DNA from 4 places in the Oceanobacillus sp. FSL W7-1293 genome. Region 4 is predicted to be linked to each of the others. Evidence: riboswitches for the same ligand, from Rfam matches in the RefSeq annotation. Region 4 holds a riboswitch; each other region holds the start of a gene.

Region 1 (2,205 bases), 1.7 Mb from region 4:
ACCTCTTTCTGACTCCTGTTCTGAACTTTCTTCATCCTCTTCAGCCTCGTGATCTTCATTATTCTCTTCTTCCTCGGGCTTTTCTTCCTCTGATTCCGAATCATTACTCTCCGTTTCATCTTCAGGGTCAGGTTCTTCTATATTTGGATTCTCTTCTTTATTGCCATCATTTTCGTCTTTTGGCGGTCTTGATGGATTTTCCGGTTCCTCTTTTGAATTATCATCTTTCCTGTCGTTTGTACTGGAATCATCGGTTTCCGATTTAGAAGCATTAGCATCGGAAGAACGATGGTTTTTTTTAGATTGATTCTGGTGTACAGAAGCTGTGGAACGTTGCGTATTATTCGATTCTGTTTCTCGGCTTTCTGTATTCTCATTATTTTCACCAGCTGCGTTTTCTCTATTTGAAGCATTGCTGCTTTGTTCACTGTCAACTGGTTCATCATTTGTTATTTGATTAGATGATGCTTCCTCAGAAACTGTATAATCTTCTTCCTGCACCTCTGTTTCTGGATTCGTGTATGTTTCTTCCTCTGTTTCGGTACTCTGGTTCACATTACGCTCTTCCTGCGCTTCTATTTCATTGTCTTCCTGCTGAAGTATGTTGCGATAATCTAAATTAGCTGTTTGATAAATTTGTTCATTATCTCCTAATAACCGATTATTCCAAGAGGTTGTAAAAATCTCTACGCTTTCTCCAGTTTGTCCAGTTCCGTCTTCTGTACTCACTTCCATTGAATATTCTACAGAGCGGCTGTCCTTATAAATCCCCATGCCAATGATGATAATACATCCTGCTAACATAGAAATGTTTACCCATAATAGCTTTTTTTTGCGCATATATCTTCTTCCTTTTTAAATAGTTTCATTCGGATATTTATTATTTCACCCTTTTTATTATCAGACATATCCAGCCCATTCAGAGTAATTGTCCATTTTATAACCATTCAACAATACGTTCACTACACTACCATTGTAATCTTCATCGGAGTCCTTTTCAAATACTTTTCGTTTTTTTCAAGCTTCTTCTTTCTATACACAGCCTCTAAGCCAGTGTTGCCGGCTTTTACACTTTAAAAAAAATCAAGACTTGATTTTTTTTCTCCGCTCTTGTAAAGTTAACGTAATTATAATTTAATAAAATTCCAATTCTTATCCAGAGAGACGGAGGGACTGGCCCGACGATGTCTCAGCAACCAGCTGCTTATAGCAAGGTGCTAATTCCAGAAGGGAACTCCCCTTTAAAGATAAGATATGTATCATCACGATATCATACCCTTCTTATCTCTGGAATAAGAAGGGTTTTTTATTTAGTTCACATGGGAAAATCATAAGAAAACTGCATACTCGCGAAGGATGAGCGAATTCATGTTTCGGGATTGAGGAGGCTGAAGGAAATGAGAAAAATAGAAACAGCATTAGTACAGTTAGGTAATAAAACAGATGAACGGACAGGGGCTATAAATCCGCCTATTTACATGTCAACAGCTTATCAGCACCAGGGAATTGGTCATTCCACAGGTTATGATTATACGCGTACCAAGAACCCGACCAGATCGGTTTTAGAGGAAGGTTTCGCAAAACTGGAAGAAGGAGATGCTGCTTTCGCCTGCAGCTCAGGAATGGCAGCTATTCAATTAGTTCTCTCCTCTCTGTTTCGTATGGGCGACCACCTTATCGCGACGAAGGATATCTATGGAGGAACTTACCGTATTTTTAATCATTTTGAAAAAGCTTATAATATTTCCGTGACCTATGATGACTGTCAAAATATTACGGAAACAGAACGATGTATTAATGAAAATACAAAGGCTATCTTTTTAGAAACACCGACGAACCCGTTACTTCAGGAGGTGGATATTGAAAAGTATGCGGAGCTGGCTAAAAAGCATAACCTGCTGCTTATTGTTGATAATACGTTTTTAACACCTTATCTCCAGCAGCCGATCACGCTTGGTGCGGATATTGTAGTGCATAGTGCGACAAAATATATCGGCGGTCATAATGATGTTTTAGCCGGTCTGGTCGTAACCAAAAGTCCTGACCTTTCCGAAAAATTATTTGAAATGCATAATGCGTCAGGAGCAACATTATCTGCTTCAGACAGCTGGCTGCTTGTCCGCGGGTTAAAAACACTTGCATTGCGTATGCAGCGTCACGAGGAAAACGCACAGAAAATTGCTGCTTACCTGCGAGACCACTCGT
Region 2 (2,205 bases), 1.0 Mb from region 4:
ATTTCTTTTTCAACAGGAATAAATAATTGTCTTGCGAATAAATTATGCCAGGCATATTCATTGATTACCTGAATAGGCAGTTTGTATTTTTCATCCGCACCCGCATAAGCTTGCAGATGAAAAATTTCTTCTTGGTTATCTAAATAGGCAATCACTTTGCCAATCAGCCTATTAAAGACTTCCTCTTCAATAGGCTGATTAACATTTCCCCAGTCTACCTTATCCGCTGATAAAGCATCTTTTACAATAAATTTATCTTTTGGAGAACGTCCCGTGTATTTTCCAGTGGTGGCACGGACCGCACCAGTAGATGTTAATTTTGCTTCATCACGATGAATAATTTTTTCGATAAGCTGGCCAACAGAATAGTTGCTGTAAATATTAGTTAAAGTGAGCTCCTCCAGTATACTTCTCCGCAATATTTTCATAAAGCAATTATTCACTCCTTATTAATGGTTTAGAATTGATTTTATCTTGAAATATGTTTATTAGTATAACACATTAAATATAATAGTTCATACTAATTTATGAAAAATTATTTTTTCTGTCACAGATGATAATAAGGTTGACAGGAGAGGCTTGTTTCGTTAATCTAAATATTGAACGGATACTCTTATTTGGAGATGGTGGAGGGACAGTCCCGATGAAGCCCAGCAACCTCACTTTAAGTGAAAGGTGCTAACCTGATGCAAGGATCATTCCTTGAACAATAAGAGCGAAAGGCCAATAAGTTTTCCTTTCCTCATATATTTTGAAGGAGAGGTTTTTTTGTTTTTAGGAGACTTTTTAAATATCCTCTAAAAAATGAAACCACATTGGGTGGAATGATAAATTTATATTGAAATAGAGTTCCGTAACATTATTGGAGAAGGGGAGTTAGCCTTATGGCTGCAAATCGTCGTTTATTTACTTCTGAGTCAGTTACTGAAGGGCATCCGGATAAGATGTCTGACCAAATTTCAGACGCTATTCTGGATGAGATTCTCTCGAAGGATCCGAATGCCAGAGTGGCTTGTGAAACTACGGTTACAACTGGAATTGTTTTAGTTGCCGGAGAGATTTCTACAAGTACATATGTAGATATTCCTGCAATTGTACGTGAAACAGTACAAGGAATTGGCTATACACGGGCAAAATATGGTTTTGATTCAGAAACATGTGCTGTATTGACTGCTATTGATGAGCAGTCTCCTGATATTGCCGGCGGTGTGGATGTTGCGCTGGAAGCAAGACAAGGACAAGAAAGTGAAGAAGAAATCGAGGCAATTGGTGCCGGTGATCAGGGATTAATGTTTGGTTATGCATGTAATGAAACTGAAGAGCTGATGCCTTTACCAATTTCTTTAGCACACCGTTTATCCAAAAGATTAGCAGATGTTCGAAAGGAAGAGATTATCGGCTATCTGCGTCCAGACGGGAAAACACAGGTAACCGTTGAGTACGGTGAAGATAATCAGCCGCTGCGTGTAGATACGGTTGTCATTTCTGCGCAGCATCATCCGGATATTACGAATGAACAAATCGAAGCGGATATTATTAAACATGTTGTCGAAGCTGTTGTACCCGGTGAATTACTGGATGAAAAAACAAAGTATTATATTAATCCGACCGGGCGCTTTGTTTTAGGCGGTCCACAAGGCGATGTCGGCTTGACCGGAAGAAAGATTATTGTAGACACTTATGGAGGCTATGCCAGACATGGGGGCGGCGCTTTTAGCGGTAAGGATGCAACGAAAGTGGATCGTTCTGCTGCGTATGCGGCCCGTTATGTTGCTAAAAATATTGTTGCTGCAGGTCTTGCTGATTCTTGTGAGGTTCAGCTGGCTTATGCGATTGGCGTTGCCCAGCCCGTTTCTATCTCAATCAATACATTCGGTACAGGGGAAGTCAGTGAAGAGAGATTAGTGGAAGCAGTCCGGGAGCTATTCGATTTGCGGCCGGCAGGTATTATCCGCATGCTTGATTTAAGAAGACCAATTTTTAAAAACACAGCTGCTTACGGCCATTTCGGACGTACAGATATTACATTCCCATGGGAAAAAACAGATAAAGTAGAAGAATTAAAAGCGTTGACTGCAAAATAAAAAAACGTCAGGTGTCTGAAGATGCCTGACGTTTTTCTTTAAAGAATAAAAGTATATAAAAAATGCTGAATATAGCCGCTCCAGAAATACACTCCGCTTTCCGTGGGCTTGAGCTCAGCCT
Region 3 (2,205 bases), 1.2 Mb from region 4:
GCTGCCCTGACGGCGGAACAAAAGAAACTTGCCAAGCTATTATATCTCAACTATCCAAACAATCCGACCGGAGGAGTTGCAACGAAAGAATTTTTTGAAGAAACCGTTGCATTAGCGGAGGAAAATGATATCGGCGTTGTTCATGATTTCGCTTATGGAGCCATCGGTTTCGACGGCCATCAGCCAGTAAGCTTCCTGCAAACAAAAGGAGCGAAAGATGTCGGCGTTGAGCTGTACACCCTTTCCAAAACCTATAATATGGCTGGCTGGCGAGTCGGTTTTGCTGCCGGCAACAAAGATATGATTGAAGCGATTAATATTCTGCAGGACCATTTATTTGTCAGTCTTTTCCCAGCTATTCAAAAGGCAGCTGCGGAAGCATTATCAGGTGATCAAAGCTGTGTCACCTCGCTTGTCGAACGCTATGAACAACGCAGAGATGTCCTCATAGAAGAATGCAGACATATCGGCTGGGAAGTCACTGCACCGAAAGGCTCTTTCTTTGCCTGGCTCCCTGTACCAGCGGCGTTTACAAGTGAAGCATTTGCCGATTATTTATTACAAGAGGCGGATGTTGCCGTTGCAGCCGGGAATGGTTTCGGAAGGAATGGAGAAGGTTATATACGCGTCGGATTACTCGTAGAAGAGGAGCGTATTCGTGAAGCTATTCGACGTATTGAGAAACTGCAGCTGTTTCAAAAATAAATATTGACGAAACTTGTAAAATAAGATACTTTTAAAGAATACAATTCAATTACGATTATACCTCTTATCCAGAGCAGCTGAGGGACTGGCCCGTTGAAGCTCGGCAACCTTTAAAAAGGTGCTAATTCCAGCAAGACATCCGTCTTGAAAGATGAGAGCAGAAAATAAGATTACATTTTCGAGCCTCTCTTTCATCTAGAGAGGCTCTTTTTACAAATTGTATAGATTTTGATAAGAAAAGCTGCTGATAACTACCAGTTCAGCATAAATGATAGAAAGGCAGGAAAAACAGCAGATGATTAAATTAGAGAATGTCACCAAAATTTTCCCCTCCAAAAAAGGAAAAGATGTTACTGCACTGGACAATGTGACGATTTCTGTCAACAAAGGAGAAATCCATGGCGTAATCGGCTACAGCGGTGCAGGAAAAAGTACATTAATTCGCTGTGCCAATTTACTGGAATCCCCTTCGAAAGGCAAGGTTTGGATTGATGGAATTGACTTAACCAAATTATCAAAAGAAAAGCTCCGGCAGACAAGACAGAAAGTCGGCATGATTTTTCAGCATTTTAATTTATTAAGGACTGCCAATGTCTATGAGAATATTGCGATTCCATTAAAATTACTCGGCGTACCGAAGGCAGAGGTTAAGGAAAGAGTCATGAAATACTTAGATATTGTCGATTTAGCCGAGAAAAAAGATGCTTATCCTTCTCAGCTTTCCGGCGGTCAAAAACAGCGTGTTGCTATTGCCAGAGCACTGTCCCAGGAACCACAGGTTCTCCTGAGCGATGAAGCAACCAGCGCACTTGATCCAGAAACAACAAATTCCATTCTCGAACTATTATTAAAAATTAATGCAGAGCTTGGAATCACAATTCTATTGATTACGCATGAAATGAACGTCATCCAAAAAATATGCGATTATGTTTACGTTATTGAAAACGGAAACCTCATTGAACAAGGGTCGACGATAGAATTATTTACAAAACCTAAACAGCCGACAACCAAAAAATTCTTAAATACCATTTCACAACGAAAATTATCGGACCGTTTGATTGATGATTTGAATTTAGAGGGCAAAGTAATTCGTTTGACCTTCCTTGGTGAAAATACAGGACAGCCATTGTTATCTAAGGTTACACAGCAGTTTTATGTAGAACCGAATATCTTGACGGCAAATATTATCGAATTAAAAAATGGCATTGTTGGTAACCTTGTCGTTCATTTAATCGGCAGTGAGCATCAAGTGGAACATTCTCTCTCCTTCTTGCAGGAACAAGGCGTAGAAGTAGAAGAATTGGGGGTAAATTGACATGCAGGCATTTATTGATCAATGGGGTTCAGAGTTTTATGATGCCATAATAGAAACCATTCAAATGGTTTTAATCTCTTTGTTTTTCGCTGTTATTATCGGCGTTATTTTAGCTATTCTCTTAGTTTTGACACGACCGGGACAACCATTACAAAATAAATTTGTTTATCAGTTTTTAAACTTAC
Region 4 (2,205 bases):
TCTTCCTCATCTCCGCCGCAAGCAGCGAGGAAAGTGACTAATAAAGCTGTAATAAGAAGTAAATATTTCCTTTTCATAATGGTTTTCCTACTTTCTTTTTTATTTAGTAATGTTCTCAAGCTGTAAAAATGCATCAATAACGGTATTTGCATTAATTTCTTCTTTCATCAAATGAATGGATTCTTCTTCCCGTGTGACTTTTTTAGCTATGGTTTCCAGCAGTTCCTCATCATCCGTATGTATGGAGAAGTCTGCTAATCTTGTTGGGAAGCCCCATGTATCATAGTAAGCTAATAGCTTCGTAAGCTCCGCTTTATCCTGTTCGATGGCAAGCTGAGCTAAAATGCCATAGGATACAATTTCACCATGAAGTGAATCGGCAATCTGCGGGGCGGCAGTTAATCCATTATGAATGGAATGCGCACCTGCAATTCGTCCAGCTTTTCCGCCGAAGCCGCCAACCATGCCGCCTGTTGCGATAATTGCTTCGATAACACGAATAAGAGCATCAGTGACTTGGTTGCTCTCACAAGCTTGGATTGCTGCTTCACTGTCATCCAGCAAAATATCCTTGCACGCACGAGCGGCGAATTGAGAGATTTGCAGCCAGACTGGAAGCGTGCCTTCAGGGTAGAAGGCTTCAACTAGAGAGCGAGCTTCATAGAATTTAGCTAACGTATCGCCAATGCCTGCTTTTAAATATTTTACAGGAGCTTCTGCAATAATTGCTGGTTCGACCACTACGAGTGTATTAGACTCTGGAAACTCTGTATAATGAGAATGCGCACCATCCTCCTGATAAAAGACGCTTAATGGCGTCCAAGCTGCGCAGGTTGCGGCAATTGTTGGGATTAAGATACTTTTTATTTGCGCATTGGCAGCCGCTGCTTTGGCAATATCCAGTGCAGTTCCCCCGCCGAAGCCGATGACAGCATCTATTTGCTGTTCTTCATAAATCGCGGCGAGCCTGTCAGTTCGTTCCACGGTACAATGCCCATCTGCAGTATGTATATCTTTTTCCTCTATTTGGTTCAGCAATGCGGAAGGAAGATACGGTTTTGCTTTTTCCCAAGCAGTCCGCCCGGCAACTACAGCAATCCGCTTCACCCGCAAGTCATTCAGATTTTCTACCAGATATTCCAGAGAACCGTCACCGATTTGATAATGGCTGGGCGACCCCTTTACAGTAACTGTTTGCATGGTAAGATATCCCCTTTTACATGTGTTTAAATGCTACATAAAAAACCTCTCTATTTTGTTCTAGAGAGGTTGAATAAGTTCATTTACGAAACGTCCTCTCTTATTTTCCAAAGCACAGTATGCACTTTGCAGGATTTAGCACCTTTTTTAGAACGAGTTCTAGAAAGGTTGCCGGGCTTCATCGGGCCAGTCCCTCCGCCACTCTCAATAAGAGTTCTTATGTAACTGTGGATACATTTTAATATGAAATATGAGAAAAGTCAAATATAGCTTGATACAAGGGGGCTGGCGTGCTAATTATGTTAATCAGCACCATTTTTGGTCCCAAACCCCAAATAATTAAACGGGTTATCCTTTGTTTCTTTTAAAACACATTCATCCATTTATTTCATGTTTACTCTTGCTTATTTTTTGATATAATAAGAACAAACGTTCAGAACAAAGGTTCTTATTTGAAGGAATAAATATGATTGGATTACTTCATCATTCTCTGGATAAAAAGGAAAAAATCATGATCTATTATATCGACCGCCATAACAATGTAACGCAGCGTGTTATTCGTGTCGTAGGTATAGATGATAAAAGGATTCTTGCTTATTGTTACTATAAAAAACAGGTGCGCAGCTTTAAGATAGAAAATATTTTATCCATAGGGTGTGTAAAAAGGAGCGTCGGGGCTTGAATATTCGTGTACAGGAAGAAAGGAATACGAAAGAAAAAACAATGTTAAATGAGCGGCAATGGAAGCAGAATTGCTTTCAATTAATTATCGCTCATAAAGATAATTTGCTTATTGAAGTGAAATGCTATCAGGACTGTCATGTTCATCATATAAAAGGATATATAGACAGCATCAACTATCAAGACGAGCACATAGCCATAGTTGATAAGCTGGGGCGTAAGGATTTTACAATCATTAAGTTTAATGACATGATAGACGTTTTTATATTATAGATAAAAACCCGAATGTATTCCAAGCGGAATCATTCGGGCTTATTTCTAAAC

Evidence for each region. A riboswitch is a leader RNA that binds a small molecule or an ion and turns the genes downstream of it on or off. The one in region 4 is predicted to bind S-adenosylmethionine.
Region 1: linked by a shared signal. The riboswitch ahead of MKY65_RS13620 (methionine biosynthesis PLP-dependent protein) and the one ahead of MKY65_RS21705 (iron-containing alcohol dehydrogenase family protein) in region 4 are both predicted to bind S-adenosylmethionine.
Region 2: linked by a shared signal. The riboswitch ahead of metK (methionine adenosyltransferase) and the one ahead of MKY65_RS21705 (iron-containing alcohol dehydrogenase family protein) in region 4 are both predicted to bind S-adenosylmethionine.
Region 3: linked by a shared signal. The riboswitch ahead of MKY65_RS04295 (ATP-binding cassette domain-containing protein) and the one ahead of MKY65_RS21705 (iron-containing alcohol dehydrogenase family protein) in region 4 are both predicted to bind S-adenosylmethionine.

What each region holds. Positions count from the first base shown of each region.
Region 1 is NZ_CP150212.1:2,769,062-2,771,266, forward strand. Features, by position in the region: gene MKY65_RS13615 (hypothetical protein) at 1-840, opposite strand, end outside; SAM riboswitch class I at 1,150-1,254, shown strand; gene MKY65_RS13620 (methionine biosynthesis PLP-dependent protein) at 1,398-2,205, shown strand, end outside.
Region 2 is NZ_CP150212.1:3,473,276-3,475,480, reverse strand. Features, by position in the region: gene pckA (phosphoenolpyruvate carboxykinase (ATP)) at 1-428, opposite strand, end outside; SAM riboswitch class I at 611-716, shown strand; gene metK (methionine adenosyltransferase) at 885-2,084, shown strand.
Region 3 is NZ_CP150212.1:868,614-870,818, reverse strand. Features, by position in the region: gene MKY65_RS04300 (pyridoxal phosphate-dependent aminotransferase) at 1-705, shown strand, start outside; SAM riboswitch class I at 767-863, shown strand; gene MKY65_RS04295 (ATP-binding cassette domain-containing protein) at 1,001-2,020, shown strand; gene MKY65_RS04290 (methionine ABC transporter permease) at 2,016-2,205, shown strand, end outside.
Region 4 is NZ_CP150212.1:4,518,920-4,521,124, reverse strand. Features, by position in the region: gene MKY65_RS21710 (MetQ/NlpA family ABC transporter substrate-binding protein) at 1-77, opposite strand, end outside; gene MKY65_RS21705 (iron-containing alcohol dehydrogenase family protein) at 100-1,200, opposite strand; SAM riboswitch class I at 1,298-1,414, opposite strand; gene MKY65_RS21700 (hypothetical protein) at 1,667-1,882, shown strand; gene MKY65_RS21695 (YolD-like family protein) at 1,879-2,154, shown strand.